DNA from 2 places in the Nonomuraea sp. NPDC050643 genome. Region 2 is predicted to be linked to the other one. Evidence: riboswitches for the same ligand, from Rfam matches in the RefSeq annotation. Region 2 holds a riboswitch; the other holds the start of a gene.
What was found. Region 2 has a riboswitch for cyclic di-AMP ahead of AB0I15_RS01935 (hypothetical protein). Riboswitches for the same ligand answer to the same signal wherever they lie in the genome.
Positions count from the first base shown of each region.

Region 1: it holds a riboswitch for cyclic di-AMP, as region 2 does, so the genes downstream of both, AB0I15_RS40805 (NlpC/P60 family protein) here and AB0I15_RS01935 (hypothetical protein) in region 2, are expected to answer to the same signal.

Region 1 is NZ_JBFAIM010000041.1:101,208-117,029, reverse strand. It holds partial or broken gene AB0I15_RS40830 (Clp protease N-terminal domain-containing protein) at 1-47, opposite strand, end outside; gene AB0I15_RS40825 (Lsr2 family protein) at 1,272-1,604, opposite strand; gene AB0I15_RS40820 (RDD family protein) at 2,118-2,603, opposite strand; gene AB0I15_RS40815 (RDD family protein) at 2,714-4,108, opposite strand; gene AB0I15_RS40810 (amino-acid N-acetyltransferase) at 4,194-4,763, opposite strand; cyclic di-AMP (ydaO/yuaA leader) riboswitch at 5,039-5,189, shown strand; gene AB0I15_RS40805 (NlpC/P60 family protein) at 5,309-6,238, shown strand; gene AB0I15_RS40800 (LuxR C-terminal-related transcriptional regulator) at 6,266-6,478, opposite strand; gene AB0I15_RS40795 (cytochrome P450) at 6,786-7,868, shown strand; gene lysX (bifunctional lysylphosphatidylglycerol synthetase/lysine--tRNA ligase LysX) at 7,885-9,366, opposite strand; gene AB0I15_RS40785 (hypothetical protein) at 9,513-9,992, shown strand; gene AB0I15_RS40780 (type III pantothenate kinase) at 10,065-10,847, opposite strand; gene AB0I15_RS40775 (L-aspartate oxidase) at 10,851-13,376, opposite strand; gene AB0I15_RS40770 (DUF6624 domain-containing protein) at 13,453-13,959, opposite strand; gene panC (pantoate--beta-alanine ligase) at 13,980-14,816, opposite strand; gene AB0I15_RS40760 (DUF2520 domain-containing protein) at 14,838-15,728, opposite strand.
Region 2 is NZ_JBFAIM010000001.1:419,817-435,638, reverse strand. It holds gene AB0I15_RS01970 (NAD(P)-dependent oxidoreductase) at 1-397, opposite strand, end outside; gene AB0I15_RS01965 (helix-turn-helix domain-containing protein) at 451-801, shown strand; gene AB0I15_RS01960 (roadblock/LC7 domain-containing protein) at 939-1,313, shown strand; gene AB0I15_RS01955 (hypothetical protein) at 1,317-2,219, shown strand; gene AB0I15_RS01950 (roadblock/LC7 domain-containing protein) at 2,249-2,647, shown strand; gene AB0I15_RS01945 (hypothetical protein) at 2,678-3,049, shown strand; gene AB0I15_RS01940 (alpha/beta fold hydrolase) at 3,099-3,944, opposite strand; gene AB0I15_RS01935 (hypothetical protein) at 3,981-4,724, opposite strand; cyclic di-AMP (ydaO/yuaA leader) riboswitch at 4,941-5,074, opposite strand; gene AB0I15_RS01930 (DUF5302 domain-containing protein) at 5,235-5,435, opposite strand; gene AB0I15_RS01925 (class I SAM-dependent methyltransferase) at 5,503-6,069, opposite strand; gene AB0I15_RS01920 (rod shape-determining protein) at 6,171-7,148, shown strand; gene AB0I15_RS01915 (VOC family protein) at 7,177-7,689, shown strand; gene AB0I15_RS01910 (hypothetical protein) at 7,798-8,088, opposite strand; gene AB0I15_RS01905 (TetR family transcriptional regulator) at 8,149-8,850, shown strand; gene AB0I15_RS01900 (STAS domain-containing protein) at 8,782-9,075, opposite strand; gene AB0I15_RS01895 (hypothetical protein) at 9,249-9,692, shown strand; gene AB0I15_RS01890 (ABC transporter permease) at 9,860-11,080, opposite strand; gene AB0I15_RS01885 (ABC transporter ATP-binding protein) at 11,080-11,805, opposite strand; gene AB0I15_RS01880 (peptidoglycan-binding protein) at 11,802-12,935, opposite strand; gene AB0I15_RS01875 (hypothetical protein) at 12,935-13,465, opposite strand; gene AB0I15_RS01870 (response regulator transcription factor) at 13,618-14,274, shown strand; gene AB0I15_RS01865 (HAMP domain-containing sensor histidine kinase) at 14,271-15,479, shown strand; gene AB0I15_RS01860 (YciI family protein) at 15,476-15,766, opposite strand; gene AB0I15_RS01855 (LysE family translocator) at 15,780-15,822, opposite strand, start outside.

The sequences.
Region 1 (15,822 bases), on a different contig from region 2:
GCCAAGACGACAACACGCCTCGCTCGGTCGGTGAACCTCTCGAACATCTCGTCGCTCCTCACAGAGCGGTCAGTCAGGCCGGTAAATCCGGTCCCGTCCTCCCGCATGCTAGCCCTGGCTCGGCGAACCGTGCCCACTGCCGCTGACACGCTCTATAGCAGAGACGTTCCCCGAGAGCAGGGCGTTCACCCTCCATCCAACTACTGTTCGGGGGTGACGTGTTCCCGATACGCCGCAAGCGAACGATGTTTAGGCCGCTTCACGGAAGCGGCTGTGAATTGCCGCTGCGGCGTGCGCAGATCAACACGGATCGGCCTTCGGACGCTTCGCCCGAAGCCGGCGCCGGAGACGCCCCTTCGCCCGCACATCCGAGATGCCACGTCCGTATCTGTAATCATCCTATGTCCCAACGCAATGCCGGGCCAAGCGTTCGCGCTACGCCCTGAGCACAACGGGGCACGGATCGCACGCGGGCACCGAACAACAGACGCCGGACAACAGAGGCGGCGCGGAGCTTACTGACGGTAATCTGTCATCCGGTCAGCCGGGTTACCAACGTTCATCCCACACCATGAGACTCGCGGCCCCCGCGCGTACGCATTCGCCGCCCGTCCTTCGCCTTGCAGATGCATGGCAATCGCAACACTCAGCGCAACTTGCTCCGCCACGGCATTGTGCGCGCACTGCGAGAGAAGCGGCTTTGTGCGAGCCATGCTCATGGTCGCGGGTTATGCCCGGCTCCGCGGAACACGCCGGAAGAGGGTTTTCCGGAGCCGCACATCCCGACAGGGCCGGGGTTTTGGGGACCGGAGCGGCGGACGGGGTCGGGGTTAAGAGCTACAAAGCGTGAAGACCGCCGTACGCTTTACCGTCCCGGATTTCCGCGATGGCCCGTTCCATGGGGGATGGAGAACGCGTCCGCGCCGGAGTCGCAATCCCGCTACCGCACGGCAATCCGGTTACCCACTGTGGCGCCCGTGCCGGATCGTACGTTGAATGGGGCATGGCCGCCTCACGCGGCATTCGGCGCCCTGAGGCCGGCGCCATCACATATAGGTCCGCCTCCGCGGCAAATGCGTACGCCTCCGCGGCGAAACGCCGCCATGGCCGGCCCGGAACGCCGCGCCCAAAACGCCCGTATATGGGCGGATCTGAAGATCACTCTCCGGCGGCGTCCCGTATTCGGGAACACCCCAGAAACGATCATGCGCTTATGGCGGTCGCCGGGGTCCAAGGCGAACGGCATAAGCGCATGGTCGAGAGATGGCTCCTTAGTGAGCCGCTTCGTACTTCTCCACCACGGTGGAGGCGATGCGGCCGCGCTCGCTGACCGGCAGGCCGTGAGCCTTGGCCCACTGCCGGATCTCCGAGCTCTTCTCGCGGCTCATCGCACGGTTGCCGCCGCGGCCACGACGCCGCGTGGAGACGGCACCAGCCCTGCGCGCATGCTGCACGAAAGGCGTGAGCGCGTCCCTCAGCTTCTTCGCGTTAAGGTCGCTGAGGTCAATCTCATAGGAGGAGCCGTCAATAGCGAAGCTGACCGTCTCATTGGCCTCGCCCCCATCGAGGTCATCGATGAGAATCTCCTGGATCTGCTTGGCCATCTACGCAATCCTTTCGCGGAGCATTGTTTCATTCGCCTGCCCAAACATATACCCGGAAAGGCGTGGAGACAATTCAGCGCTACGGGGATTCGGCTGACTGGCCGATCAGTTCTGGCTCTCGGGGTGATCCTCGCGGTTTCGCCGCCCTCCGAGGGCCTCCGACCGGACCAACTTCACTACGCCAAAGATGAAGGCTCCGCCGACGACCACCGGGGGGATGAGGGCTGACAATACGTCTGTAAGGGCTTCCATTCGTCCTCGCCTCCACGGCTGACGGGGTTTCGGGGGCGCATTAAGCGCCGGAGCGTGGCCACGGGGGGCGAAGGCTCCCGCATGACACGTAGGCGACAACCACCCGCACCCGACCATAGCGGCACACAGATGCCCTGCGTGTTGCAGGGGCGCCAACATCCGGCAACCCGGACGCCCCATAGCCTAATGCCAGTCTCTCCAGGCTCCTTACCGGATCAAGCGAAAATTTTGCGAAAAGGCATCCGCCCAGGTACGCAAGGCTCACCGAAGATCTTTTACCACCCGTGTTCCCGCCAGCCTGTCGTGCGGCCCCCGCTCCAGAGGCTTGTCGATCAGGATGAGCATCCCGACGACGAACAGGAGCATTCCGGCCAGCAGATTGACCACGGGAATGCCCATCAGCATGACAGGCGCCGGATAGACCAGGGCCCGTTTGAGCAGAGCACGGGGCGGAAGACCTCCCGGCGCCAGGCGAATCTTCATGATCGCCTTACCGAACGTCCGCCCATGCCGGGAATGCGCCCACCAGTCGTAGCCCGCAAAACCCAGCCCGGCCGCCAACCACGCGAACACACCGGGCAGCCGGCCGCCGAACACCTCCGACATCCCGACAGTTCGGAAGATGCCCCACAGCGCGATGAACAGAATGTAATAGAAGACCCCGAAGACGAGAGCTTCAATCAGCCGGGCCCCCAGGCGTTCCCACCATTCCGCGGGCGGAGCGTCCGCCGGCGGTGTCCCGGCCATAAGTCCCACCTCACGTCATCGGGAGCTCAGGTCCCTCATTTTGGTACGGCCCCGCGGGCAAAACATAGGGGCCGGCGGGAAGCCGGCCCCTATGTCGAGATGTCCGAAGGCTACTTGATCTTGACCACCACGGTGCCCGCGAACTTGTCCGCGAACGTCTGCTGCAGCGGCTTGTCCCAGAGCTGGGAGGCGCCGTTGAGCGCCACCACGGCCCAGCCGACCAGCCAGCCGACCCACGGGATCGCGTTCAGTATCCAGCCGCCCCAGGTGACCCCGGCCCGCTTGAGCGCCAGGTCGGTCGGCAGGCCCCCCGGCTGCATGTGCTGCCCGACGGGGACGACCTTGATGCCCATCACCATCTTGCCGACCGTCTGGCCCTTCATCTTCAGCAGGAAGAAGTCGAAGGCGACCCAGATCGCCGTAACGACGACGCTGGTGAGGATGGTCACGACCGTGGTCGAGAAGAACCCGCCACTTGTCCCGGAGGAGGACACGTAGGAGGCCACGAGCATCGCGCCGAATATGAGGCCGACGACGATGTTGATGATGTAGAGGATGACGAAGTCGATGATCCTCGCCACCAGTCGCTGCCACCACTCCGCCAGCGGCGCCGGCGCACCGGGCGGCTGCACGCCGACCGGCTGGCCATAGGCCTGACCGTAGGCGGGCTGGCCGTAGCCCTGCTGCTGCTGACCGTAGCCCGCGGCGTACTGCTGGTCGCTGTACTGCTGCTGGCCGTACTGCGCCTGCTGCTGGCCGTAGCCCTGCTGCTGACCGTAGCCGGGCTGCGACTGCTGCTGCTGGCCGTAACCCTGCTGACCGTAGTCGGGCTGGGACTGGGCCTGCTGCCCATAGCCCTGCTGCTGCTGGCCGTAGCCGGGCTGCTGGCCCGACTGCGGCTGCTGCCCGTAGCCCTGCTGGGCGTAGCCGGGCTGCGACTGCTGCTGCTGGCCATAGCCCTGCTGACCGTAGTCAGGCTGGGACTGCGGCTGCTGCCCGTATTGGGGCTGCTGGCCGTAACCCTGCTGACCGTAGTCGGGCTGGGACTGGGCCTGCTGCCCATAGCCCTGCTGCTGCTGACCGTAGCCCTGCTGCTGGCCGTACTGAGGTTGCTGGCCCGACTGGGGTTGCTGGCCGTAGCCCTGCTGCCCCGCCGCATTGCCATATTGCTGACCGTAGTCCGCCTGGGACTGCGGTTGCTGACCATACTGCTGCTGGCCGTAGTCGGGCTGGGACTGCTGCTGCTGTCCGTAGCCCTGCTGCTGCCCGTACTGGGGCTGCTGGCCGTAACCCTGTTGCTGGCCATAGCCCTGCTGCTGCTGGCCATAGCCCTGCTGTCCGTACTGGGGCTGTTGCCCGTAGGCATCGTCCGCCCGGTAGCCGATCACAGTCGCGTCGGGGTCGGGCTCGCCGGGGTGGCGGCCCGTGTTCTGCTGCCAGGGATTGGCGGGCGCAGAATTCTCGCCGGATTCGTCCTGTGGGTACGGCGGCTGTCCGGTGCTCACCGTGTCACCTCGCTTCGAGTGCGCATGTGGCACGTGTCAGGACACATGCCTGTGCTGCCCAACGTATCGACATAGGTATCAACAATCACCTTTCCAACTGGTCAAGGTCCGCGTCACCCGATGTCAGATGGAGCAGCATGCGGGTGTTGCCCAGGGTGTTCGGCTTGACGTGTTCGAGGTCGAGGAACTCCGCCACACCCTCGTCGTACGAGGCCAGGAGTTCGGCGTACACCTCAGGCGAGACCGGCGTGCCCTGAATCTGGCGAAAGCCGTGCCTGGCGAAGAAGTCGACCTCAAAAGTTAGACAGAATACACGTCGCAGACCCAGATCCTTCGCGTGCTGTATCAGCGCCGAGACGATCCGGTGGCCGACGCCCATGCCACGGCTATCGGGATCCACGGCCACGGTGCGGACCTCCGCGAGATCCTCCCAGAGCACGTGAAGCGCGCCGCAGCCGACGACCTGCCCGCCCCGCTCGGCCACCCAGAACTCCTGTACGTCCTCGTACAGGGTCACGGTGGCCTTCTCCAGGAGCCGCGGGCCCGCGCCCGCATAGGTGTCCACCAGGCGTCTGACCGTGCGCACGTCGGGCGTGCGGGCACGCCGGACCACGACCGCGGTCTCGGGCACTGTCAGTTCGGCCACCTGCTCCATGGCTCTCCAGAGTACAGATGTCATTACGGTTCGGCCCTAACGCCCATGTCTCGGCCCATCCTGTGGCATCTCTTGGTCAGATGGGCGCGCGGCCGACGAGAACCTGCGTTCGGCAGATGCAAGGGCAAAGAGGGACATAAAGTCTGTTCTGCACGGGTGTGCACGAGATCACCTTGTGACCCTTCAGTTGTGAAACCTCTACAGACTCGGCAGTTGTGGTTGAGCACGAACCCGGAGTGCATTAGTGTCCAGCGACGATGTTCCCCGCGTGTCGCGGGGGGAACACGCCCAATCTCCGCAAGGAGAGCCGGGGAACCGCCGACGGCGACCTCCAACGCCGTCAATGGGGTGAATCCGAGATCATTCGGTAGGGCTGCTCCGGCCCGAACCCGTCAGCTAACCCGGTAGGCGTCGATGAGAGGAGCTGGTTGGTGAAGGGCACGCTCGGTCGTGAGGGGAAGTCGGCGGGCGAACACGCCCGCCCTCATGAACGAGTTCGGCGGCCATACCGCTTGGGTGTGGCGAGTCTCACAGTCGCCGCGTTAATGATCGCCGTTCCCGTCGGTTCGGCGTCCGCGGACCCCAAGCCCTCCCTCCAGGACATGGCCAAGCAGGTCGAGAAGCTGCACGTCGACATCGAGACGCTGGCCGAGCAGTACAACGACCAGCGGGAGAAGCTCAAGACCGCCAAGAAGGCGGCCGAGGCTGCGGAGAAGACGCTGTCGACCAGCGAGGCCGACCTCGCGGCCAAGCACGCCAAGGTCGCCATGCTGGCCCAGAACGCCTACATGACCGGCGGCCTGGGCAGGGTGCTGGCCTTCACCTCCGCCGAGGACCCCGACACCTTCCTCGACCGCGCCGCGACCACGTACGTGCTCGAGCAGCAGCAGGGCCAGGAGCTCAGCCAGGTCACCAAGGCCAGGGAGACCGCCGAGCGCGCCAGGTCGGGCGCCAAGTCGCGCATCGCGGAGGTCCAGAAGCTCGTCACCGAGCTCGACACCAAGCGCGACAAGATCACCAAGCTGGTCACCAAGGTCGAGAGCAACCTGTTCAGGCGAGCCCTGGGCGAGGCCGGCCGTCCCGGCACCCGGGCGACGCGCGTCAATCTGCCGATCGCCGGCGGCGGCAAGGCGGCCCAGGCGGCGCGGTGGGCGCTCACGCAGCAGCTCAAGCCGTACGTCTGGGGCGCGGAAGGTCCCAGCTCCTACGACTGCTCCGGTCTGGTCATGGCCGCCTACCAGCAGGTGGGCATCTCACTGCCCCACTACACCGGCAGCCAGTGGACCGCGGGCAGGCACATCGACCGCTCCGAGCTACGGCCGGGCGACCTGGTGTTCTTCTACAGCGACCTGCATCACGTCGGCATCTACCTCGGCGGCGGCATGATGGTGCACGCCCCGCAGACGGGTGACGTCGTACGGATCGCCTCGATCGCCCGGCGGCCGTTCGCCGGCGCGGTGCGCATCGCCGACTGAGAACGCTTTCCCCGTAACCGGACGCCGTTAGATCAACTGGCGGCGGGCAGCCCACGCCACGGCCTCGATCGCCGTGGCAACGCCGATACGGTCGCAGATGCACCGTAATCTTCGGCGTACTGTGCGTCCGCTGATATCCAGACGTCTGCCCACCCGATCGACCGTAACTCCTTTGGCCAGCTCCGCCAGTAACGCCAAATCCGCATGGCTCAGCTCAACGCCTTCAGTGAGCACATCCATCGGGAGCCCTCCCCCCCAACAGCAGAACTTGGGCCTCTCGACCGGGCCAAAGTTGCTCCTCGCAGACCGTAAACGCATCTTGGAAAGGTCGTCAAGCACGATAATCTCCGTGCTTGACGAGGTCTATTGACATGATCCGTTATATATGACGTACTCGCCATATGTCGGGACAGGTCGGCCTCGGATGAGCGATCTCATGGAGCCTTCCGGAACGGCGGATCCATTGTCAAAGAGCCCAGTGGATGTGCTGGGTTTTGATCCGTTCAATCCGGAATTTCTGCGTGATCCTTATGCCGGTTATCGCGAGATGAGCGCGCGTGGCGCGATCTTCCCCACGCGTGCGGGGTTACTCGTCGCCACCACCCACGACCTCTGTACGACGCTCCTGCGCGACCCCCGGTTCGGCCGCGGCTCCAGCCCCCTGAGCAACAGAGAGCCAGGTCAGCCCGTCGAATCGTTCCTCTGGATGGACCCGCCCGACCACACCAGGCTGCGGGGGCTGGTCAGCAGGGCGTTCACCCCGCGCATGCTCGAACGGCTCCGCCCCCGCGTCGAGGCGATCACCGCCGGGCTGATCGACGGGCTGTCGGATGAGGCCGACCTCGTGTCCGGTTTGGCATACCCGCTGCCGGTCATGGTGATCAGCGAGATGCTCGGGGTGCCCCCGGAGGACCATGAACGTTTCCGCGGCTGGAGTGAGACCCTGGCTCGCGGACTTGACCCGATGCTTACAGACGACCTCGTATCGGAAAGCGGCCGGGCCGGAAGGGAGTTTCGCGACTACTTCCGAGGGCTGCTCACATTACGGCGGGAGCGGCCCGGAGAGGACCTCCTGAGCGCCCTGGCGGGCGTCGAGGGGTTGACGGAGGCCGAGTTACTGGCCACCTGTGTGCTGCTGCTCGTGGCCGGCCACGAGACGACCGTCAACCTCATCGGCAACGGGGTGCTGCACCTGGCCGGGCGCGGCCTGCTGCGCCACGCGGCCGATCGGCCCAAACAGGTGGTCGAGGAGGTGCTCAGGTACGACCCGCCGGTCCAGCTCACCTCCAGGGTCGCGCTGGAGGACACGACGCTCGGCGGTGTGCCGGTGCCGAAGGACACCCCGGTGGTCGCCCTGATAGGCGCGGCCAATCGCGACCCCGCCGTGTTCCCCGATCCGGACCGGTTCGACGTGGCGCGGGATCCCGGGCGGCACGTGGCGTTCGGGCTGGGCATCCACTTCTGCCTGGGGGCGACGCTGGCCAGGATGGAGGGCGAGATCGCGCTCTCCGCGCTGGCCAGGGCGGCGCCGGAGCTGGAACTGACCGAGGCGGAGCCGCCGTACAAGGCGAATGTGGTGCTGCGCGGGCTGGCGAGACTGCCGGGCCGGCGGGGGCGGCTCATGCCGTGAGACGCCCCCGCGGCGCTCAGTGGGTGGGCTTGACCAGCGGGAACAGGATGGTCTCGCGGATGTTCCTGCCGGTGAAGGCCATGATCATCCGGTCGATGCCCACCCCCACGCCGCCCGTCGGCGGCATGGCGTATTCCAGGGCCTGCAGGAAGTCCTCGTCGAGCTGCATGGCCTCCACGTCGCCACCCGCGGCCAGCAGGGACTGCTCGACCAGGCGACGGCGCTGCTCGATCGGGTCGATCAGCTCGGAGTAGGCGGTGCCCAGCTCGGTGCCGAAGCCGATCAGGTCCCACTTCTCGGTGAGCAGTGGGTTGTCGCGGTGCTGACGGGTCAGCGGCGAGGTCTCCAGCGGATAGTCCATGACGAACGTGGGCTGCACGAGCGTGTGCTCCACGAGCGCCTCGAACAGCTCCTGCACGAGCTTGCCGGCGCCCCACTTCGGGTCCCAGTGGATCTCGCGCCGATCGGCGATCTTGCGCAGCTCCTCCAGGCCGGTGGCGGTGGTGATCTCCTCGCCGACCGCCTCGGAGACCAGGCCGTAGAGCGGGAGCCGCGGCCACCGGGCGACGCCCAGGTCGACCTCGACGCCGTCGTGCACCACCACGGAGGTGCCCAGGGCGGCCAGGACGGCCTTCTGGTACATCCGCTGGGTCAGGTCGGCCATGTCGTTGTAGTCGAGGTAGGTGCCGTAGGCCTCGAGCATGGTGAACTCGGGGTTGTGCGTGGAGTCCGCGCCCTCGTTGCGGAAGTTGCGGTTGATCTCGAAGACCTTCTCGATCCCGCCCACCACGAGCCGCTTGAGGTAGAGCTCGATGGCGATGCGGAGGTAGAGCTCCATGTCGTAGGCGTTGATGTGGGTCTTGAACGGCCGGGCCGTGGCGCCACCGTGGATCGGCTGCAGCATCGGCGTCTCGACCTCGAGATAGCCCTCTTCGTGCCAGAAGTCGCGCGCCGCGCGCACCGTGGCGCTGCGGACACGGGCCATCTTCCGTGCCTCGTCGTTGACGATGAGGTCGACGTAGCGCTGGCGCACCCGCGCCTCGGGGTCGGTGAGGCCGACGTGCTTCTCCGGCAGCGGGCGCAGGCACTTGGAGGTGATCTGCCAGTTGCCGGCCAGGATCGACAGCTCCCCGCGGCGCGAGGTGATGACCTCGCCCGTCACGCCGACGTGGTCACCCAGGTCGACGTCGCGCTTCCACGCGGCCAGGGACTCCTCGCCCACCTTGTCGAGCGAGATCATGACCTGCAGGTCGGCCCCGCCGTCGCGGAGGGTGGCGAAGCAGAGCTTGCCGCCCACGCGGTTGAGCATGACGCGCCCCGCGACCGAGACCGTGTCGCCGGTGGCGGTGTCGGGCTCCAGGCCCTGGTATTTCTCCCTGACCTCGGCGTTGGTCGCCGTGCGTGGGAAATTCACCGGGTAAGGGTCGACGCCTTCGCTGCGAAGGCGATCGAGCTTCTCCCTCCGGATGCGCATCTGCTCGGGAAGTTCGTCGCTCACAAGAACAAAGGGTAGGGGATATGGCCAACTGCAAGGACTGGTCGGCCCTCTGCAGGGCCGCTGCAAGAGCCCTCGCCTACCAATGTCTCACGAGCTCAGGGGGGAGCCGGTAGGGAACCGGCCCAGTGGGAGCTCTAGGAGAGAAGATGTTCAAGAAGATCGCGACCGGTTTCCTCGCCGTCGCCGCGACCACCGCCCTGGCCCTGGCGCTGCCGACGGCCGCCGGCGCCACCTCACCCGACTACGACGACTACTCCGACTCCTGGGGGCCGGTCTTCTCCCAGCACCACCTCGCCAAGGCGCAGGGCTGGGTCGGCGTCAACTGGGACCACGACGGGGAGTCGAACGAGGTCACGGTCAGAGGCCGCCTGTACGACCTGGACAACCGCACCTACCGGCAGGGCGGCAAGTGCGCGTTCGTGAAGTTCCAGGCCAGCGACTTCGACCACGACTGGTCCCCGGTCTACGCCAAGAAGTACTGCGGCTACCCCGGTTACAAGCAGTTCTTCTTCCAGGAGCACGACGTCTTCAGCCTGCGCGCGAAGGTCTGCCAGATCGGCCCGCACAGCAGCTACCCCACGAAGTGCGGCCACTGGGAATACCTCTACACCGCCGAGAGCGAGTGACGGCTCCACATATGCGAATGGCTCCACATACGCAAGCGGCCCCCTTACCCGAGTGGGGGGCCGCTTGTTCCGTCATGCGGTGTTGCGGTGGTAGATCAGCCGCAGCCCGATGAGTGTCAACCACGGCTCGTGTACGTCGATCGACCGCGACTCGCCCACGACCAGCGCCGCATGCCCGCCGGTGGCCACCACGGTCACCTCGTCGGGGTCGTCGGCCAGCTCCGCCGCCATACGCTCGACGATGCCGTCCACCTGGCCCGCGAAGCCGTAGATGATGCCGGCCTGCAGGGCCTCGACCGTGTTCTTGGCGATCACCGAACGCGGCCTGACGAGCTCGACCTTGTGCAGTTGCGCCCCGGCCGCGGCCAGTGCGTCGACGGAGATCTCGATGCCGGGGGCGGTGACCGCGCCGACGTATTCGCCCTTGGCCGAGACCGCGTCGAACGAGGTCGCGGTGCCGAAGTCGACGACGATGCAGGGGCCGCCGTACTGGTCGATGGCGGCCAGCGAGTTCACGATGCGGTCGCTGCCGACCTCCTTGGGGTTGTCCATGCGAACGGGCACCCCGGTGCGGATGCCCGGCTCCACGATCACCGCGGTCACGTCGCCGTAGTAACGGCGGCACATCTCACGCATCTCGTTGAGCACGCTCGGCACGGTGGAACAGATGGCGATGCCGTCAATGTCGGCCCCCTTGAGGAGCGGCGACTGGGCCAGCAGCCCTTGCAGGACGACCGCGATCTCGTCGGCGGTGCGGCGGGCGTCGGTGGCCAGCCGCCAATGCTCGATGACGTCCTCGCCCTCGAAGAGCCCCAGCACCGTGTGCGTGTTGCCGACGTCGATCGTGAGCAGCATTAATTACCCCCGCAAATCCAGTGCGATGTCAAGGGCCGGCGCTGAGTGCGTTAGCGCTCCCACCGCAAGGTAGTCAACGCCAGTTTCCGCCACATCACGAGCCGATTCCAAGGTCAATCCCCCGCTGGCTTCAAGCGCAACCCTGTTTTTCGCCCGATTTTTCACGACATGTACGGCTTGCGCCGTGTCCTCGACCGTGAAGTTGTCCAGCAGGATCTCCTCGGCCCCTTCATCCAGCACGGCCTCCAACTGGTCGAGCCGGTCGATCTCCACCTCGATCGGCAGGTCCGGGTACCGCTCCCTGACCGCCCTGAACGCCTCGGCCACGCCTCCGGCCGCCACCACGTGGTTGTCCTTGATCAGGGCCGCGTCCGACAGCGACATCCGGTGGTTGACGCCGCCGCCGCAGCGCACGGCGTACTTCTCGAGGGCCCGCAGCCCCGGCAGCGTCTTGCGGCTGTCGCGCACGCGCGCGCCCGTGCCGCTGATCTCCTCCACCCACCTGCCGGTCAGCGTGGCCACCCCGGACAGGTGCGTGAGCAGGTTGAGCGCCGTGCGCTCGGCCGTCAGCAGGGCGCGCACCGGGCCCTCGACGGTCATCAGCACGTCGCCCGCCCGCACGCGCTCGCCGTCCTTGGCCCGCCGCTCGGTACGCCCCGCGCCCAGCCGGACGAACACCGCCTCCGCCGCCGCCAGCCCGGCCACGACGCCGTCCCTGCGCGCCACCACGTCGGCCGCCGCCCGCTGCCCGGCCGGGATGGTGGCCAGGCTCGTCACGTCGCCCGCCTCCTGCAGATCCTCCTCGAGCGCCCGGCCGATCAGCGTGTCCACCTCGGCCGGGTCCAGCCCGGCGGCGGTCAGCTCCTGCGCCAGACGCGCCGGCATCGTGTCCCGGTGCGGTGTGTAGGTCATGCGGAGGCCCTCCTCGGTCAGGGTCACGTCCAGGTGCCCCAGCCAGTCGTTGTCGTCGCGGCTGTCGTAGTCCTCGCGCCAGTGTGAGCCGCGGGTCTCGAGCCTGGCCGCCGCCGCGCCGGTGAGGACGGTGGCGACGGTGAGCAGGTTCGTGGCCTCCCAGGACTCGGTGCAGGCCGGCACCGCGACGGGCGTCCAGCGGGCGTCGCGCAGCGCCTTGGCGGTGGTGGCCACCGACTCGCGACTGCGCAGCACGCCGGCCCCGGTGCTCATGTGGCCCTGGATCCTGGGCCGGACCCTCGGGTCCACCAGCCCCGGCGCGGCCTGGCCGGCGATCGGGTGGCCGGGCTCGGGGCGTGCCGCGTGGATGTCCGCGGCGATGCGCTCGGCGAAGACGAGCCCTTCGAGCAGGGAGTTGGAGGCCAGCCGGTTCGCGCCGTGGACGCCGGTGCAGGCGACCTCGCCGCAGGCGTACAGGCCGTCGATCGAGGTGCGGCCGCTCAGGTCCGTACGGACGCCGCCGCTGGCGTAGTGCGCGGCCGGGGAGACGGGGATCGGCTCGGTGGCCGGGTCGATGCCGTGCTCGCGGCAGACGGCGTAGATCGTGGGGAAGCGGGTCTCCCATTTCTCCCGGCCGAAGTGGCGGCCGTCGAGGAACACGTGGTCGCGGCCCGTCTCGCGGATCGTGCGCATGATGGCCTTGGCCACCACGTCGCGCGGCGCCAGGTCGGCCAGCTCGTGCACCCCGGCCATGAACCTGCCGCCCTCGTGGTCGATCAGGAAGGCGCCCTCGCCCCTGACCGCCTCGGAGATCAGCGGCTGCTGGCCCGTCGAGCCCGTGCCGAGCCAGAGCACGGTGGGGTGGAACTGGACGAACTCGAGGTCGCGCACCACGGCCCCGGCCCGCAGCGCGAGGGCCACGCCGTCGCCGGTGGAGACCGCGGGGTTGGTGGTGGCGGCGTAGACCTGGCCCATACCGCCGGTGGCCAGCACCACCGCCCTGGCGTGCACCGCGCCCACCCCGTCACGCGCGCCCTCGTCCATGACGTGCAGCGTGACGCCCCTGGCCCGGCCCTCGGCGTCCTTGAGCAGGTCGAGCACCAGCGCGTGCTCGATCACCTCGATCGAGCCGGCGCGGACCGCCGCGACGAGCGCCCGCTGCACCTCGGCCCCCGTGGCGTCGCCGCCCGCGTGCACGATCCGGCGCCGCCGGTGCCCGCCCTCGCGGGTGAGCTGGAGCTCCCCGTCGGGGGTCCGGTCGAAGCGGGCGCCACGGGCCATGAGCCGCCGCAGCGCGCCGGGCCCCTCGGTCACCAGCGTCCGCACGGCCCGCACGTCACAGAGCCCGACCCCCGCGAGCAAGGTGTCGTTCAGGTGCTCCTCAGGGGTGTCACGCGGATCGAGCACGGCCGCGATGCCGCCCTGGGCCCACCGGGTCGACCCCGATGACAGAACGTCCTTGGTGACGACCAGGACCCTGGCCGCCGGCTCCAGCTCGGCGTATCGCAGGGCCACGGTCAGGCCCGCGATGCCCGAGCCCACCACGACCACGTCGGCCTCGACGGTCCAGCCCGGGGCGGGAGCGGTCAGACGCAGGGGAATCGCCGGTCCACTCATTGGGGGTCTCCTCACTGAGGCGATTTCGTCACTATGACGATAACGCCTGGAGAAGCGTGAGCATGCCCCGGGGGGTTCAGAGGGTGTCGGTCTTCCTGATGAACGCCTCGTACTCGGCGAACGGCTCCAGGCCCACGGCCCGCCGCCGCTCGTCGAGCAGTTCGGGCTCCTCGATGGGCATGGGTTCGAGGCCGCCCGCGCCGTGGTGGAACTGGGTCCCGTACAACTGGGGGCGGCCGGAGCGCACGCGTACGCGGTCCTCCAGGTACGCCAGGTCGCGCGACGACGCCTCGTCCGACTCCACGGCGTCGGCCATCACCTGGCGGAACAGCCGCTGCACCCTGAGCGAGGTCGCGTGCTGCGCCAGCAGCCAGGCCGCCCGCGCCGCCCGCTCCCCCACCTGCGAGATCAGCGGCCAGCCACGCGTGGCCACGACGGAGTAGAGCCAGGCCGTGTTGCCCTCGTCGAGCCGCTGGAGCCGCGCGAGCCGCCTGTCGCCCGGAAAGCCCTTGGCCGGGTCGCGCATCGCCTGGTCCATCTCCATGCGCCGGAGCAGCTCGTCCCGTAACTCCTCGTCCGTCATGCCTTCGACGGTAATTCGCCTCAGGCGGGATTCAAGGTGAGGGTGACGTTGTCGATCAGCCGCGTGGCGCCGACGTGCGCGGCCACCGCGAGCACGGCCATGCCCGCGAACGACTCGCTCACCTCGGCGAACGTGGCCGGATCGACCAGGGCCAGATAGTCCACGTCGATCCCGGGGCCGGCCTCGTCGAGCACCTCCCGCGCCGCCGCGCGGATCTCCGCCGGGGTGAGCCGGGCCGCGCCCGCCCGCAGGGCCCGCGAGAGCGCGAGCGCCACCCGCCGGTCGTCCTCCGACAGGTAGCGGTTGCGGCTGGACAGGGCCAGGCCGTCGGGCTCGCGTACGGTCGGCGCGCCCAGGATCTCGATCGGCAAGTCGAGGTCGGCGACCATGCGGCGGATCAGGGCGAGCTGCTGGGCGTCCTTCTGGCCGAAGACCGCCAGGTCGGGCTGGACCAGGTTGAACAGCTTGAGCACGACCGTCAGCACGCCGTCGAAGTGACCGGGCCGGAACGCGCCCTCGACGACCCGGCCCATCTCACCGGCCGAGACCCCCACCTGGCGGTCGGCGGAGTAGAGGTCGTCGGCGTCGGGATGGAAGACCACGTCGGCACCCTCGGCCCGGCACACGTCGAGGTCGGCGTCGAATGTACGTGGATAGCGCGAAAAATCCTCGCTAGGCCCGAATTGCAGGGGATTGACGAAGATGCTCACCACGACCTGGTCGGCACGAACGCGGGCCTGCCTGATCAGCGACCGGTGGCCCTCATGAAGCGCCCCCATGGTCGGCACCAGCGCCACCGTTCCGTCACGGCGTGCCTTGACCAGGTCTTCCCGGCTCTTGGCGACGATCAGCTCCATGGTGCCCTCCCAGTGCGTCGGTCAGGTCCATATATTGCCCCCCAGCGCATCGAGGAGCCGCTCCGCCTCCTCCGGTTTGAGCAATCCGGCGGCCAGCGCCCGGTCGGCCGTGAGCCGGGCCAGCGCGATGTAGGCGTCGGCCGCCTCGGGCGCGGCCAGGATGAGCGCGTCGACGTGCTTGCGCACGGTGCCCGCGTCACCCCGCACCACGGGGCCGGTGAGCCCGGCGATGCCCAGCCGCAGCACGTTGTCGAGCGCGGCCCCGAGCAGCGGGCCCAGCATCCGGCCCGGATGCTCGACGCCGATGCGATGCAGCAGGTCGGAGGACTCCGCGATGAGGGTGACCATGTGGTTGGCCGCCCCGGCCAGCGCCGCGTGGTAGAGGGGGCGGTCGGCGTCGGCGATCCAGACCGGCTCGCCGCCCATCTCGATCACGAGCGCCTCGGCGACGGGCCGCAGCATCTCCGGCGCGGTCACGCCGTAGGAGATGCCGGTGAGCTTGTTGAGGTCGTCGTCTCGGCCCGTGAACGTCATCACCGGGTGCAGCGCGAGCGGCAGCGCGCCGGCCCTGGCGGCCGGGTCGAGCACGGACAGGCCGTAGGCGCCGCTGGTGTGCACCAGCATCTTGCCCTGAAGGTCGGCCCCCGTGCTGGCCAGGCCGTTGACGAGGTCGGGCAGCGCGTCGTCGGTCACGGTGAGCAGAATGAGCTGGGCTGCCGCCACCACCTCGTCGGGCCTGGACGGCTTGAGTCCGAGCCGCTCAGAGGCCCATCGTTGTGAGTTGTCCGACACCCCGCTCGCGGCCACGACCCGATGTCCGGCCTGCGCCAGCGCGGCACCGAGGGCTGAGCCGACCTTGCCCGCCCCGAGCACGCCGACAGTCAGCCGTGCCGGGCGATCCCCTGCGTCCATCACGTCACACCCCTGTCGACCTGCGAATGAGAAGCCCGCCGCGATGGTGGGGCGGCGTGGCCGTCTCGTTCGTAATGGCACTGCGGACCAGGGT
Region 2 (15,822 bases):
CACGGTAGAGACGCAGCGCCGAGCGCCCCGCCAGCGACTCCTTCTTGTAGATCTCCGGGAAGTCGGGCGTGTCGACCAGGTCGAGGCCGGGAGCCACCTCCAGGCTGCCCGCGCCGCCGACGACGATCAGCCGCCGCACGCCGGCCGCGCGCACCCCCTCGACGAGGGCGCGGTTGGCGTCGAGGAAGGGGCCCTCGGGCTCGGTGCCGTCGCGCGGCGGTGCGATGGCGGAGATGACGACGTCGTGGCCCTCGGCCAGTGTGGCGGTGTCGCGCACGTCCCCCTTGACGGGGCCGCCCCGGCGGCTGACACCGGTCACGTCGTGGCCGCGGGAGCTCAGTTCGGCGGCGATGCGCTGGCCGACCATGCCGGTCGCGCCAAAGAGAAGGATCTTCATGGTGCAACAGTATCTCTTTGATACTGGTTACTTCATCGTGCTATAAGTACCTCATGGATACCGGCGACGTCTTCGACCCGAACTGCCCGACCAGGGTGGTTCTTGATCGGATCGGCGACAAATGGTCGGTGCTGGTGCTGCTCTGCCTCGTCGGCGGGCCCATGCGCTTCACGCAGCTCAGGACGCGGATCGGCGGGGTCACGCCCAAGGTGCTGACGCAGACGCTGCGGGCCATGGAGCAGGACGGGCTGCTGACGCGGGAGGTGTTCGCGGAGGTGCCGCCGCGGGTGGAGTACACGCTGACCGAGCTCGGGCGCTCGCTGCACGAGCCGGTCTCCGTGGTGGCCTCGTGGGCGGAGCGGAATGTCGGGGAAATTCTTCGTTGCCGCGAGAAATTCTCATAAATCGTACAGTTATTCGTAACGGTGATGGTTTTCTACGACGTAGCCGTATAAAAGTGCCACGCCGGCGCTTCGCCTGATGAAGCCGCGATTCCGTACCCCTACGCTTTCCTCGTTCCCACCACGGCGAGGGAGGTCACGTGCTCGGAATCGACACCTGCCTGGCGGAGGTCATGTCCATACCCGGGGCACTGGACGCCATGCTGGTCGACCACACCAGCGGCATGGCGGTGGCCTTCAGCAGCGCGTCGGGTGTGGACGCCGACCGCTCCGCCGCCGCGCTCACGGAGGCGCTGCGCGCCACCACCGACGGCCTGGCCCGCACGTGTCCGGGCGACGTCGTCCGCATCGACGACATGCTCGTCACCACGGACAAGGGCCACCATCTGCTCAGGCTGCTGGAGACGGTGTTCGAGGGGCCGCTGGTCATCTACGTACGCCTTGACCTGGAACGATCCAATCTGGCTCTGGCACGCCACCGCCTGAGCTCCATCTCCAGCCGCCTGACGACGTGACCCATGAGCAGGCTCGACACCCTCCTGGCCGGGCTCGCCCGCGAGCGTTCCACCGGGGCGCTCCGGCTCGGCAGGACCGGCACGATCTTCCTGTCCGACGGGCGCGTGACGTACATGGAGTGCGCCCAGACGCCGGGCGTCGAACGCCTGCTCGCGGCCAGGGGCGTGATGAGCGAGTCGGCGCTGCGCGGCCTGCCGGCCGACGGCGGCTGCGCGCGGCTGCTCGCCGAGGGGCCCGTCACCCAGGGCGAGCTGCAGTACGCGGTGCTCGGCGTGGTCCTGGACGCGGCCTTCTTCCTGCTGCCGTTGAGCGGGACACGGCCCAAGTTCCGCCCCGGGGAGCGGCACTGGCTGGGCGATCAGTGGTTCTTCGACGTGTCGGGCCTGGTGCGGGAGTGCGCGCGGCGGCGGGCGCAGCTCGCCCAGATCTGGCCGTCCGCCGACGTGGACACCCTCCCGGTACGACCGGTGCCCCGGCTGCCGGGTCACGGGGTGACGCTGAGCCGGATCCAGTGGGAGGTCATCGTCAGGGCCGACCACAAGGCGACCCCGCTGGAGCTGGCCAGGCTGATGGGCCGGTCCGGCTACTCGGTGTTGCTGGCCGTCCGGCGGCTGACGGCCTCCGGGCTGCTCGCCGCGCCGGAGCCGGGACGGGCCCCGGACCGGCGCGCGGACGGCCGGAAGGCTCCCGACGACGAGCCCCCGAGCGGCCTGCCGAAGCGCCGGAAGGCTCCGGACGACGACCCGCAGGGCGGCCTGCCGGTGCGGGCGCGGCAACCGGCGCACGCGCGGCCGCCCCACGATCCCGGGGCGCCGGCCCTGCCGCTGGGCCCGCCCATAACGGGTGATCCAACCGACCTGGCGCTGCTGATGCGGCTGAAGAAGGCGCTCGAGGAGCTGTCGTGAGGTTCCCCTCACTCAGGAGGAGGCCACGGGTGGAGTTACGGCAAGAGGTTCTGGAGGAGATGGCGCTCCTGCGCGAGCGCACCCCGGGCGTGAACGGAAGCGTCGCCTGCACCGTGGACGGCCTGCAGATCGCCTGCGACTTCGGGGAGGACGCGGCGGGAGAGGCCGCGGGAGACTCCGCCGAGCAGGCCGCGGCGCTGTCGGCGGCGCTGCTCGCGATGAGCAGGCGGATGCTGATCATCACCGGCCAGGGAGCGTTCGAGGAGACCCTCATCTCCGGCACCGCCGGTTTCGTGGCCTTCTACGCCGCCGGCCCCACCATCGTCCTCACGGTCCTGGCCGGACCCGGCGCGAACGTCGGGCTGCTGCGGCTGGAGGGCAGGAAGACGGCTGCCGGAGTGGCCGCCGTCGCAGCACGCAAGCACTGAACCGTTCCAGGCAGAAAGGGAGGAAGAAACATGGCAGGCATGGACGTCTCTCTCAAGGAGATGCTGGCGATCGACGGCGCGGTGGGCGCGGCCGTCGTCGATCATGGCAGCGGCATGGCACTGGGCACGCTCGGCGGCTCCAAAGACCTGGATCTCCAGGTCGCCGCGGCCGGTAACACGGAGGTGGTCAAGGCCAAACTCCGCACGATGGACTCGCTGGGTCTCAAGGACAGCATCGAGGACATCCTGATCACGCTGAGCGGGCAATACCACATCATCCGTCCCATCTCGGGGCGCGGTGGCAAGGGGTTGTTCCTCTACCTGGCGCTCGACCGCGGACGCGCGAACCTGGCGATGGCCCGGCACCAGATGCGCGCCATCGAGGAGAAACTGGAGGTCTGACCAGGCCCGCGACGGCCCGTGCCCGCCCGGTCGCGGGCCGTCGCCATGCTCACGCGCCGGTCAGCTTCGTGATCTCCGCGACGATGTCGGGCCAGAGCGCCGCGGGCAGGTCGTGGCCCATCCCCGGATACGTCACCAGCCGGGCCCCCGGAATGGCCGCCGCCGTCGCCTGGCCGCCCGCGAGCGGGACGAGCAGGTCCGCCTCACCGTGCAGCACCAGCGTGGGCACGCGTACGCCGGCCAGCGCCTCCGTACGGTCTCCCGACGCCATGATGGCGGCCAGTTGCCGGGCGGTGCCCGCCGGGTCGAAACAGCGGTCGAAGGCCAGCCCGGCCATCATGACGATCTTCTCCCGGTCCAGCTCGTAGCCCGGCGAGCCGATGACCGACCACGTCCGCACGGCCTGCGCCAGCACGGCCTCGCGGTCGGCCGGGGGCCTGGTCATGAGGACCGTGGCGGCGGCCTCCGCGGGCGGCGCGATCGCCGGGCCCGGCGTGGACATGATGGAGGTCAGCGTCAGCAGCCGCGCCGGGTGCCGGATGGCCAGCGTCTGGGCGATCATCCCGCCCATCGACGCGCCGACCACGTGGGCCGAGCTCCAGCCGAGGGCGTCCATGAGCCCGGCGGTGTCGTCGGCCAGGTCGTCCAGCAGGTACGGCGACGGCGATCCCGTCGAGGGAACACCGTGGTCGTGGAGGTGCGTGGACAGGCCCGTGTCGCGGTTGTCGAACCGTACGACGTGGTGTCCCTGCTCCGCCAGGAGCTCGCAGAGCCGTTCGTCCCAGTGGATGAGCTGTGCGCCGAGCCCCATGATGAGGAGCAGGGGCCGCCCTGTGGGCGAGCCGAAGCTCTCGTAGGCGATTTCGATGCCGTTGACGGCTACGCGGGTGGTCACGGAACTAGAATGGCATTCTAGTCCGGCCTCGTAAAGTCAGCGCTTGACGAGCCTGCGCAGGCGCTCGCCGCCGAGCACCGCGCCGCCGCCCGCCATGGCGAGGGCGCCGGCCATGAGCGCGCCGCCCACCACGCTCGCCTCCTGGGGCTCGCCCTGGGGAGCGGCCGCTTCGGTGACCCCGCCGCCGTCCTGGGCGGGAGCCTCGATGGCGATGCCGCCACCCTGCGGAGCGCTCTCTTCCGCAGGCTTCTCCTCGGCCAGGATCTGCGGGGGCTTGGCCGGGTTGTTGTCCCGCTTGGACCAGGCGCCGGTGGAGAAGGCGACCGGATAGTTCTTCTTGCCCACGCCGTCGCCCCACTTGGTGATGACGTAGTCGACCTTGATGTGGCCCTGGCCGCCGACGCCGTCCACGCCCAGCGTGCTGGAGTTGAAGGAGCCGCCCGTCAGGTCGGCGAAGGTCTTGGCGTCGAGGTCCAGCATGATGCCGCGGTTGGAGGGGACTCCGGGGCCGCGGTCACCGACGAAGAAGGGCATCTTCTTGCCCTTGTAGACCACGTAGCCCTCGGTCAGCAGCGGCCAGCTCGGGCTGGCGGCCAGGCCCTTCTGCATGGGCTTGCCACTGGCGGGCAGGCCCGTGTCCCCGGCGCGGCCGGAGGAGTCGTCCCAGAAGTACGACGCGGTGGTGGAGCCCTTGAGCAGGATCTTCTCGTCAGTGTCGGAGTCGGCGTGGGCGGCCGTCCCGGCGATGGTCAGCGCACCGACGGTGGAGGCGGTAAGCATGGCGAGGGCACGCAGGCCAGAACAAGACATGAAAAGTTAAAGCCCTTCACGGGGGGACAGGGGAATTGCGCTCCGAAAAGGTGGGGGCATAGCAGGGCAGAACGCCCAACAGTGCTATGTGGAGCGCAAGAACAAGCCTTGGGAAGGGGGCCGCTCAGCGGGCGGCGGCCGGCACGGCGTTGTCTGGGGGTACGACGCGGTGGTCCATTAAGTAAAGTGTCCTCTCCATCACGCCTACCGGGTTAGCTGACGGGTTCGGGCGTGGAGATGCCCTACCGGCACGTGGCCGGATTCACCCCAGTGAGGTGGTTCCCCGGTTCCCGAGCTTCGGGATTCGGCGCCAACCGGCTGTCCTTCTTGGGTAAGGACTAGGTCACCGGCTGGTAATGGCGTTCACTCTAACTACCGAATCGGACAAACGCAAACTTTTCGTATCAAAGAGTAGAAGATCTACCTATATAGGTAAAGCAAGAGGGGGCACGGCATGCCGTACCCCCGTGAATTCCAGCCTCAGCCGCCGCTCTTGCGCCTGAATGATCTCTTACTCGCAGCCGGACCGTGCGCCCCGTGGATCTTCGATGGGTCGACGCCCCTGCCACCCGCGCCCGAGTCCGCGTGCTGGTTGCGCTTACGCTCCAGTGCTTCGCGGAACTTGCGCTTCAGCTCGTCCTCGGGAGTTTCGCTGACTTCCGGCTCCGGTGATTCCGCCATGAGGACCTCCATGGTGTTGGGGACAATCACAGCTTCGCATGACCCCGCTTATGACGCGAAACCGGCCTCAGACCCGGCCGAACGCCAGGAGGCGGAACACCGGATCGGGGCCGGAACGCCCCTGCCCGTGCCCCACGAACTCGGCCTCCCCCGCAGCTCGCAGGCCGTGCCCGGCCGCCGCCGCGACGACCAGGGCGGCCCGGTCGGGCGGGTCGGGCCGGCCGCCGGGGCCGTGCGCGGCGCGTTTGTCGACGGTCGTGACGTAGACGCCGCCCGGCCGCAGCACGCGGGCGGCCTCGGCGATCACCGGGCGGGCGTCGTCGAGCAGGTGCAGCAGCCAGATCGTGGTGACCGCGTCGACCGATCCGTCGCGTACCGGCAGCCTGCGGCTGTCGCCGAGCGCCACGCGTATCCGGCCGGCGGCGACGCGCGCCATGCCCGCCGAGGCGTCGACGCCGAGCACCCGCAGGCCCCGGCCGGCCAGCTCGCGGGTTACCAGCCCGGTGCCGCACGCGACGTCGAGCAGCGTGCCGCCGGGGATCAGCGCGCGCACGGCCTCCGCGGCGGCGGTGGCGCGCGCGAGCCCGCCGCGGGTCTCGTCGTAACGTTCGGCCTCGAGGTCGTAGTCGAGCACGGCTGTACCTTACGCGGTGGATCCGTTCCATTCTCCTGGTGTTGTGTTGGAGCGGCTCGGGAAATACAGCGGAACATGATGGTCGAGCCCCCGGTCCGCCGATGAGTCTCCTGGGTCGTGACCTGGCGATGGATCTCGGTGCGGCGAGCACCCGGATCTACGTCAGGCGTAAGGGAATCGTGCTCGACGAGCCGTCGGCGGTAACGCTCGACGACCGTACGGGCAAGGTCATCCGGTACGGCGCCGAGGCGGCGCGCGACGGTGACGGTCAGACGCGCTGGCCCGTGAGCGGCGGCCTGCCGGCCGACACCGAGCTCGCCCAGCGCATGATCAAGCACTTCCTGCGCAAGGTGCACCGGCATCCGTTCTTCCGGCCGCGCATCGTCATGGCGCTGCCCAACGACTCCACCCCGATCGACCGGACCGCGCTGCACGACATCGCGTTCGAGGCCGAGGCCAGGGGGATCGTGCTGATCCCGCACGCGCTGGCGGCGGCGATGGGCGCCGGGCTGCCGGTCAGGGACTGCCCCGGCAGCATGGTGATCGACGTCGGGCGCGACTCCGCCCGGATCGCGGTGCTCTCGCGCGGGACCGTGGTCGCGTACGGGGCGGTGCCCTTCGGGGGGCACGCCGTCAACATGTCCCTCATCCGCCTGGTCGAACGCGAGCACGGGCTGCTGCTCGACGAGGCCGAGGCCGAGTCGGCCAAGCGGCGGACCGACGTCCACGGCCAGGTGGTGGTGATGGCGCGCGACCCCGACAGCGGCCGGTCGTGCGCGCTGCCGCTGCCCGTCCGCTCGATCGACGAGGCCGCCGACCGGCCGATCGAGGCCGTCGTGAGCGAGGCGGTGGAGACCGTGGCGCGCTGCCCGGCCGAGCTCACCGCCGATCTCGGCGAGCGGGGCGCGGTGCTGGTCGGCGGCGGCGCGCTGCTGCGCGGCCTCGAGCGGCGGCTGCGCGCGGCGCTGCACATGCCGGTACGCCGGGCCGAACGCCCGATGGACTCCGTGGCGCTCGGGCTGGGCCGGTGCGTGGACGACCGGGGGCTGGCCGGTCGGCTCAGGGAGTGGCACTCATGACGGACCCGCCCACGACTGGAGGTGGCCCATGACGGTCCGCGGCATCGACCACATCGGGGTGACGGTGCCCGACCTCGAGGCGGCGACGGTGTTCTTCGCCCGCGCGTTCGGGGCCGAGGTCCTCTACGACACCCTGCCCCGCGGCAAGGGCCCCAGAGGGGGCTGGGCGACCGAGCGGCGGCTCGGGGTGCCGCAGGGCACGGCGGAGGTGGCGGTGCGCATGCTGCGGCTGCCGAACGGGCCCGGGATCGAGTTGTTCGAGTTCAGCGGGCCGCGGCAGGCCGGGGCGGTCATCCCGTGCGATCTGGGGTGGCAGCACGTGGCCCTGTACGTGGACGACCTGGACACGGCGCTGCGGCGGGTCGCCGACGCGGGCGGGACCCGGCTGGCCGATCCGGTGCCGCTGCCTGGGCCCGAGGCGGGTGAGCGCAACCGGTTCGCCTACTGCCGGACGCCGTGGGGCGGGACCGTGGAGTTGCTGACGTATCCGGACGCGCAGCCGTACGAACGGGACACGGGGCTACGGCGCTGGCGCCCCTGACCGGCCCGTTCGACGGGCCCGGCTTCGGTGGGCCCGGCTTCGGTGGGCCCGGCTTCGGGACGTCCGGCTTGGTGGGCCCGGCGCCTCCCCCGCCGGGCCCGGGTGCGGTCAGCGCTCGTCGACGAGCTCTCCGAGCTCGACGCTCGCGTCCTTGACCACCTCGAACGCCGACTTCGCCTCGGGCAGCGACGGACCGGCCGCGATCACGGCGTCCATCTCGGCGCGCGAGTTCCAGCGCCAGTGGTCGGCCCAGGTGCCCTCGTCGATCCGGGTGAGCCGGGTCTCGGCCAGGCCGGGGAAGCCGGCGCGGACCGCCGCGATCAGGGCGGCGCGCCGGGCGAGGACCTGGTCGGCGTCGGCGGGGTCGGCGGTGAAGCGGACGGTACGGATGAAGGCCATCGCTGTAGTCCTTATCTAGAGTTGACTTCTAGTGAACGTAACTAGAGTTAAGCTACAGCCATGAGCGACGTCAAGAGGGTCAGCAAACGGACACAGAAGGCCCAGGAGACCCGGAGGCGCATCCTGAAGGCGGCCGGCGAGCTGTTCGTCCGCGACGGCTACGGCGTCACCAACCTCCAGGACGTCGCCGAGCTCGCCGGGGTGGCCGTGCAGACGATCTACTTCGTCTTCGGCAACAAGCGCACGCTGCTCAAGGAGCTGGTGGACGTCACGATCGCGGGCGACGACGAGCCGCTGGCCACCATGGACCGGCCCTGGTTCGCGGCGGCGATGGCCACGCCGAGCGCCGCGGAGCATCTGCGCGCCCACGTGCGCGGCACGTCCGCCGTGCTGGCCAGGGTGGCGCCGATCACCAAGGTCCTCGACGCGGCGGTGGCGATGGACCCCGAGGTGGCGGCGAGCTGGCCGCAGGACGTCGATCCCCGCTACGTCGTGCAGCGGGCGGCGGCCGAGGCGCTCATGGCCAAGCCGGGCGCCCGGCCCGGCGTCTCACCGGAGGCGGCGGCCGACGTGCTGTACGGGCTGCTCGGGCCCGAGCTCTACCTGCTGCTCGTGGAGAAGCGGGCGTGGTCGCCGGAGCGGTGGCAGGAGTGGGCCCACCGCACGCTGGCCGCCCAGTTGCTCGACCCGCGCTCAGGGGATGTGGAGGCCGGGGGCGTGCTGCCAGCCGGTCAGGGCGAGGAGGCGGCGGACCATGGGTGAGAGCGGGGCCAGGACGAGCCGCCGGCCCGGCGACAGGCGGGCGGCCGTGGTGACGATGAGCCGGAGCCCCGCCACGTCGATGAAGGTCAGGCCGGACAGGTCGAGCCGGATGTCGCTCCGGCCGTCCAGGATCGCGCCGTCGAGGCCGCCGGCCAGGAGATGGTGGCTGCCGTAGTCGATCTCGCCGGCGATGTGCAGGCCGTGGGGGTGCGGAACTAGGGTCACGTTCACCTGGCCATCGGTTTCGAAGATCATTCGGCTCCGGTGGGGACGCCTGTCGTACGCCCTGGAGGGCGTGCCCGGAATCTTGAGCTTTATGTCAGATTGACGGAAGACACGTTTGTGATTCCTGCGTGATTTGACAGGTTGTCATAAGCGATCTCCGATATTGTCCGATTGTGCGCGCCCGCCGTCACATCCTTTCCGCGGTGCTCTTCTGCGTCGTGGCGATGACGGCCTGCTCGACCTCGTCCCAGCCGCCCACCCTCGAGGCGGCCACCCGGCGGCTCAACACCGACGCCGGCAGCCTGGTCAGCGCCACCGAGCTGCACTTGTCGGGCATGGAGCAGGTCGAGGACCGCTCCTGCGTACCGGGTCAGGTGCGACGGTTCCTGCGAGGGGAGAGCGACCTCGCCGCGGACTCCAGCGGGCTGCTGGCCCGGCTTGAGGCCATGGGCTATGACATGGTGGTCGACGACCTGGACCTGCGCGACGACGACGGGCAGGACGTGGCGGTGCTGCGGCATCCGGAGACGCGGCTGACGTTCGAGCTGACCGTGCTGTCCGGTGACAGGCCGGGCGTCCAGGTGGTGGGCAAGACGACCTGCTACGCGGCCGACTGATACCGGAGCCGGGCGAGACGACCTGCCGCACGGCCGACTGATCCCGGAGCTGGACAAGACGCCTGCCGCACGGCGGAGTGATTCCGGAGGCCGGGCGCGCGCTCGCCTGGGCCGAGCGCGCGTGCCGCCTCGTCGCCGCCGGGGCCGTCTTCCGCGCGGAGGCACGGTCAGGGGTTGGACAGGGCCTCCGTCGGTGACAGGCGGGAGGCGCGGATGGCCGGGTAGAGGCCGGCCATGGCGCCGATCACCAGGGTCGCCGCCAGACCGCCGATCGTGGCCCAGGCGGGCACCACGGACGGCCAGCCGCTGTAGAGCGCGTAACCCATCGTGACCCCCGTGCCCAGCAGGACCCCGCCGCCCCCGCCCATCGCGGACAGCAGCAGCGACTCCGCCAGGAACTGGGTACGGATCTGCCCCCGGGTGGCGCCCAGGGAGCGCCGCAGCCCGATCTCCGCCCGGCGTTCCAGCACCGAGATGACCATGGTGTTGGCCACCCCGACCCCGCCCACGAGCAGGGCCACCGCGCCCACGCCCAGCAGCAGGTTCGCGAACGCCTGGCTGGTCGCCTGCTTGGCGGCCAGCGCGTCCGACGGGCGGGAGACGTCCACCTCGTTCGGCGCCTGGGGGTTGGCCGTGCCGGCCAGCACCTGGCGTACGGCCTCCAGCCTGGCCTCCTCCGACCTGGTGTAGAGGATCGTCGGATGGCCGTCGAACCCGAGCCGCTCCTCGGCCACGGGCCAGCCGATCATGACGCCGCTGTCCAGCTCGGTGGCCAGCGGCACCGGCTCCAGGACGCCGACGACCGTGAACCGCAGGCCGCCCACGATGACCTGCGCGTCCGGCCCGGCCGACCCGATGCCGAGCCGCTGGGCCGTGGTCGCGCCGAGCACGGCGGCCGGGTAGCGTTCGGTGGCCGCGTTCAGCCATGTGCCGCTCCGCAGCGTCGCGCCCACCGTGGCGGGCAGGTCGAGGCGGCTGGCGTAGGTGCTGAGGCCGCCGGTCTGGGCCTCGGGGATCTGCTCCGAGCGGTAGGCCTTGGCCTCGGGGAGCTTGCCGATCGCCGAGGCCGACTCGACCGGGCCGATCCTTTCGATCATGGCCTCGGCGTCCTTGGGCATCTGGGCCGCCTCGCCCATGATCGTGGTGCCCGACGAGACCGTGAGCAGGTTGGTGCCCAGCGCGGAGAGCTGGCGGTCGAGCTCGGCGCCCGAGGAGGACGAGAGCCCGACCACGGCGACCATGGCCGCGATGCCGATGGCGATGCCCAGCGCGGACAGGAAGGCCCGCAGCGGGCGCGTACGCAGGCCGACCGCGCCGACCCGCATCACGTCGCCCGGCCGCATCCTGGCCGGGGACAGTCTCGGCCGCGGCACCTCGATGACGGTCATCACGCCACCCCGGATCGCGCGGGCTCGGACCAGGGCCCGGATTCGGAGTCCGTGGCGGAGTCGGACAGGATCCGGCCGTCGCGCATCCGTACCTGCCGGGGCAGGCTGGCGGCGATCTCCCGGTCGTGCGTGATGATCACAATCGTGGTGCCGCCCGCGTTCAGCTCGTGCAGCAGCTCCATCACCCCCGTGCCCGACACCGAGTCGAGGGCGCCGGTGGGCTCGTCGGCCAGCAGCAGCGGCGGGTCGCCCGCCACGGCCCTGGCGATGGCCACGCGCTGCCGCTCACCGCCGGACAGCTCGTGCGGCTCGTGGTCCAGGCGGTGCCCGAGCCCGACCCGCCTGAGCGCCGCCGCGGCCCGACGGCGCCGCTCGGCCCGGCCGAGGCCGGTGTAGACGAGGCCGTCGGCCACGTTGTCCAGCGCGGGGATCTTGGCGGCCAGGTGGAACGACTGGAAGACGAATCCGATCGTGGTCGCCCGCAGGGCCGAGAGCTGGCCGTCGGACAGCTTCGAGACGTCGTACCCGTCGATGTGGATGCTGCCCGAGGAGGGCCGGTCGAGGGTGCCGACGACGTTGAGCATGGTGGACTTCCCCGACCCGGACGGGCCGACGATGGCGGCGAGCTCGCCGTGGTCGATCCGCAGCGACACCGACTGCAGCGCCGCCACGCCGCCGGGGTACGTCCTGGACACGTCCCTCAGCGCGATCATGGGGTACGTCATTTCGGCATCCCCACGGTCATGCCCTCGGTGAGCCCGTCCCCGCTGACCTCGACCCGGCCACCGGAGAACAATCCCGTCTCGATCTTGATGTATCGAGACCTGCCGCCTTCGATGATCTCGAGGCCGAACCCGCCCTCCTGCAGCGCCACGAGCGCCGCGACCGGCACGGTCAGGACGTTCTTGCGCTGGGACGCCGTGAACGTCACGTCCACCGCCGCCTTGTCCAGCCCCTTGGCCGCCTTGGCGGCGCCGATCGAGACGAGCGCCTCCACGCGCGTCTGCGGGTCGTCGTTCTGGGCCTCGCCCGGCACGATGACCGTGGCCACCTCGGTGATCTTGCCCTTGACGCTCTTGCCGTCGGGCAGCGTGACCTCGACCTTGGAGCCCTTCTTGGCCATCCGCTGGTCCTCGGCCTCGAGGTACACCGTGACGACCTTGGACGTGCCCGTGTAGGTCAGGACCTTCTGGCCCGGCGTGGCCGGCTGGCCCGCCTCGGCGTCGAGGCTGTCCACCCGCACCTTGCCGGGGGCGAAGACGACCCGGCCCAGCTCCACCACGCCGGTCTCGTCCAGGCCCCGGTCCTCCTGCCACTCCATGACGGCCTCGGCCGTGTCGTAGGTGAACTCGTCGTCCACCGTGAACCCGTCGTAGCCGAGCTTGCGCAGGTTCCGCTCCAGGTTCTCCACGTCCTTGCCCTCCACCCCGACCTTGAGGTCGCGGTAGGCGGGCGTGTCGCCGTACATGAGCATGACCGGCTTGTTGTCCACCCGGAACAGCGACCTGCCGCGCGAGATCGTCGCGCCGCTGTCGGGCAGCCAGGTGATCGTGCCCGGCTGCCGGCTGAGAGCCGTGGTCACCGGGCCGTAGCCGAGCTCGCCGTCGGCGTCGGTGGTGTCGTTCAGGGTCTGCCTGGTCACCGCGGCGGTGGCGGGGGGCAGGGCGCTGGCCGACCGCGTCGGCCCGGCGGACCCGTTGAGCAGGCCCGCGCTGTTGACCGCCACCAGCCCACCGCCCGCGGCGGCCACCGCGACCAGGAGCCCGGCGACCAGCCTGCCCCGGCCGCGGCGCCGGCGCGGCCGGGCGGGCGCCGCCTCCTCATCCAGGGTGACCCCCTCCTTGACAGGGCCCATCAAGAGCCTCCCATACCAGCCTCGGCGGACTCCTTCTCGCACTTGGCCTGCGCGGACTTGAAGTCGGGGTCGTTGCCGACGTCACCGGTGATGCGCATCATGCCGCCCTCGGGGTCGGGGTAGCTCTCGACGCCGTTGTCACGCATGCACTGGGCGACCTTGCGCAGGTTCTCGGCCATCTTGGGGTCGCCCCCGCCCTGGCGCTGACCGCTCGGGGCGTACTGCTTGCAGGCCTCCTGGGCCGCCTCGACCTTCTCCTGCGGGACGCTCCCGTCGAACTTCATCATCATCTTGCCGTCCGGCTCGGGGTCCGGCACGTCCACCCCGTTCTCGCGCATGCACTGGGCGAACTTGAGCGCCTTGGCCTGCCGATCCTCGGTGGGCTGGGCGCTGGCGGCGGCCTGAGTGCCGGTGCCGCTCACCGACGCCACGTCGGACCCGCCGCCGGCGTCGTCCGCGCCGCAGCCGGTCAGGAACAGGGTGAACGCGATCGGCGCCGTGACCAGCGCACTGAGGACTCGTCCTCGCATGGAGCATCTCCTCCGTCGAAGGGAACGTCGTTCGAGTGGAGATGCAATAGGGCCCGCTGTTTCCTCAGCGTTTCCATCGGCGGCTTATTTTGACCAAATGCCCCCTACGTCACACTCGGCTCTGTAAGCGAGAGAAGGGCCTGGGACACGCCATGCGGGTGCTGGTGGTTGAGGACGAGCGCATGCTCGCCGACGCGATTGCCGAGTGGCTGCGTGAGGAGACCCACGCGGTCGATCTGGCGCACGACGGCGAGGCCGCGCTGGAACGGATCGCGGTCAACGACTACGACGTGGTCGTGCTGGATCGCGACCTGCCGCGCGTACACGGTGACGAGGTGTGCAGGGAACTGGTCGAGTCGGAGTCCGACGCGCGAGTGCTCATGCTCACCGCCGCCGCCCAGCTCGACGACCGGGTGACCGGGCTGTCGCTGGGGGCCGACGACTATCTGCCGAAACCGTTCGCCTTCCCCGAGCTGGCCGCCCGGGTCCTGGCACTGGGACGGCGCTCCCGCCCCGCCGTGCCGCCCGTGCTGCGGCGCGCGGGGATCACGCTCGACCCGGCGCGCAGGGAGGTGTTCAGGAGCGGGCGGTTCGTGCCGCTGTCGAAGAAGGAGTTCGCGGTCCTGTCCGAGCTGATGCGGGCCGGCGGGAACGTCGTCTCCGCCGAGCAGCTCCTGGAGAAGGCGTGGGACGAGCACGCCGACCCGTTCACGGGCGCGGTGCGGCTCACCATCCTCAAGCTGCGCCGCAAGCTCGCCGAACCGCCGGTCGTGGAGACCGTGCCGGGCGTGGGTTACCGCATCGCATGAACCTCCTGGCGAGGGCGCGCCTGCGTCCCACTCTGCGGCTGCGGCTCACCCTCGTGTACGGCGCCGTCTTCTTCCTCGCCGGCCTGACGCTGCTCGGCGTCACCTATCTCCTGTTCAACCAGCAGCTCAACGAGTCCTTCGAGAGCCGGTTCGTCAGCGAGCCCGGCAAGTCCAAGAACCTGATCTTCACCAAGGACGGCACCACGCTGCGCGGCGAGGACGCGGTCGACTGGATGCGGGTGCAGGAGGCGAAGCTGCGCGCCGCCGCCGTCACGTCGCTGATCACGCAGGGCCTGATCTCGCTCGTCGTGGTCGGCGGCGCGGCCGTCGGCCTCGGCTGGGTGGTCGCCGGCCGGGTGCTGGCCCCGCTGCACCTGGTCACCGCCACCGCCCGCAAGATCGCCGCCGCCCCCATGGCCGAGCGCGGCCTGCACGAGCGGATCGCGCTGACCGGGCCCGCCGACGAGGTCAAGGATCTGGCCGACACGTTCGACACCATGGTGGAGCGGCTCGACCATTCCTTCGACGGGCAGCGCCGGTTCGTGGCCAACGCCTCGCACGAGCTGCGTACGCCGCTGACCCTGAACCGGGCGCTGGTCGAGCTGGCCATGCACCGGCGTACGGCCTCGACCGACGTCAAGGAGCTGGGCGAGAGCCTGCTGGAGATCAACACCCGCCACGAACGCCTCATCAGCGGGCTGCTGCTGCTGGCCAGATCCGAGCAGGAGATCACGGACCGGTCGCCGGTGGACCTGGCCGACGTGGTGACGCACGTCGTCACGCACACCGCCCAGGACGCCGCCGACGCCAAGGTCACCGTGTACGAGGTCCTCGCGCAGGCGCCCACCACCGGGGACGCGCTGCTGCTCGAACGACTGGTGCACAACCTGGTCGAGAACGGCATCCGGTACAACGTCGACGACGGCACCGGGTGGGTGCGGGTGGTGAGCCGTACCGTGTCCGGGGGGAAGGTCGAGGTGGAGGTCAGCAACACCGGGCCGATCGTGCCGCCGTACGACGTGCCGCTGCTGTTCAAGCCGTTCCACCGGCTCGGGACCGAACGGACGGTGACGGGGACGAGCGCGGGGCTGGGGATGTCGATCGTCCGGTCGGTGGCCACGGCGCACGGCGGGGACGTCAGGGCGCGGCCCCGTGACGGGGGCGGGCTGGTGGTGGCCGTCGCGCTGCCCCGCGCCCGCGATTAGCCGAGCAGCTTGCGCAGGTCGTCGTCGAGGCGGCCCGGCTCGACGGTGACGATCTCATAGGCGGCCACGCCCGCCACCGCGAACGGATCCTCGGCGGCCACCCGCTCCACGTGCTCGCGGGAGCCGACGGCCAGGATGACGCCGCCGACGCTGTCGGGGACCGTCTGGCCGGAGAGCAGGAACGTGCCGTCGGCGTGCCGACGCTCCAGGTAGGCCACGTGGCCCGGGACGTGCGGGGTGACCTGGTCGGGCGGGGCCGTGTAGCGGACCAGCAGCACGTGCAGCATGCCCTTCATCCTTTCAGCTCAGGGCCGTTCGGAGACCGAGGGTCACGAGCACCAGT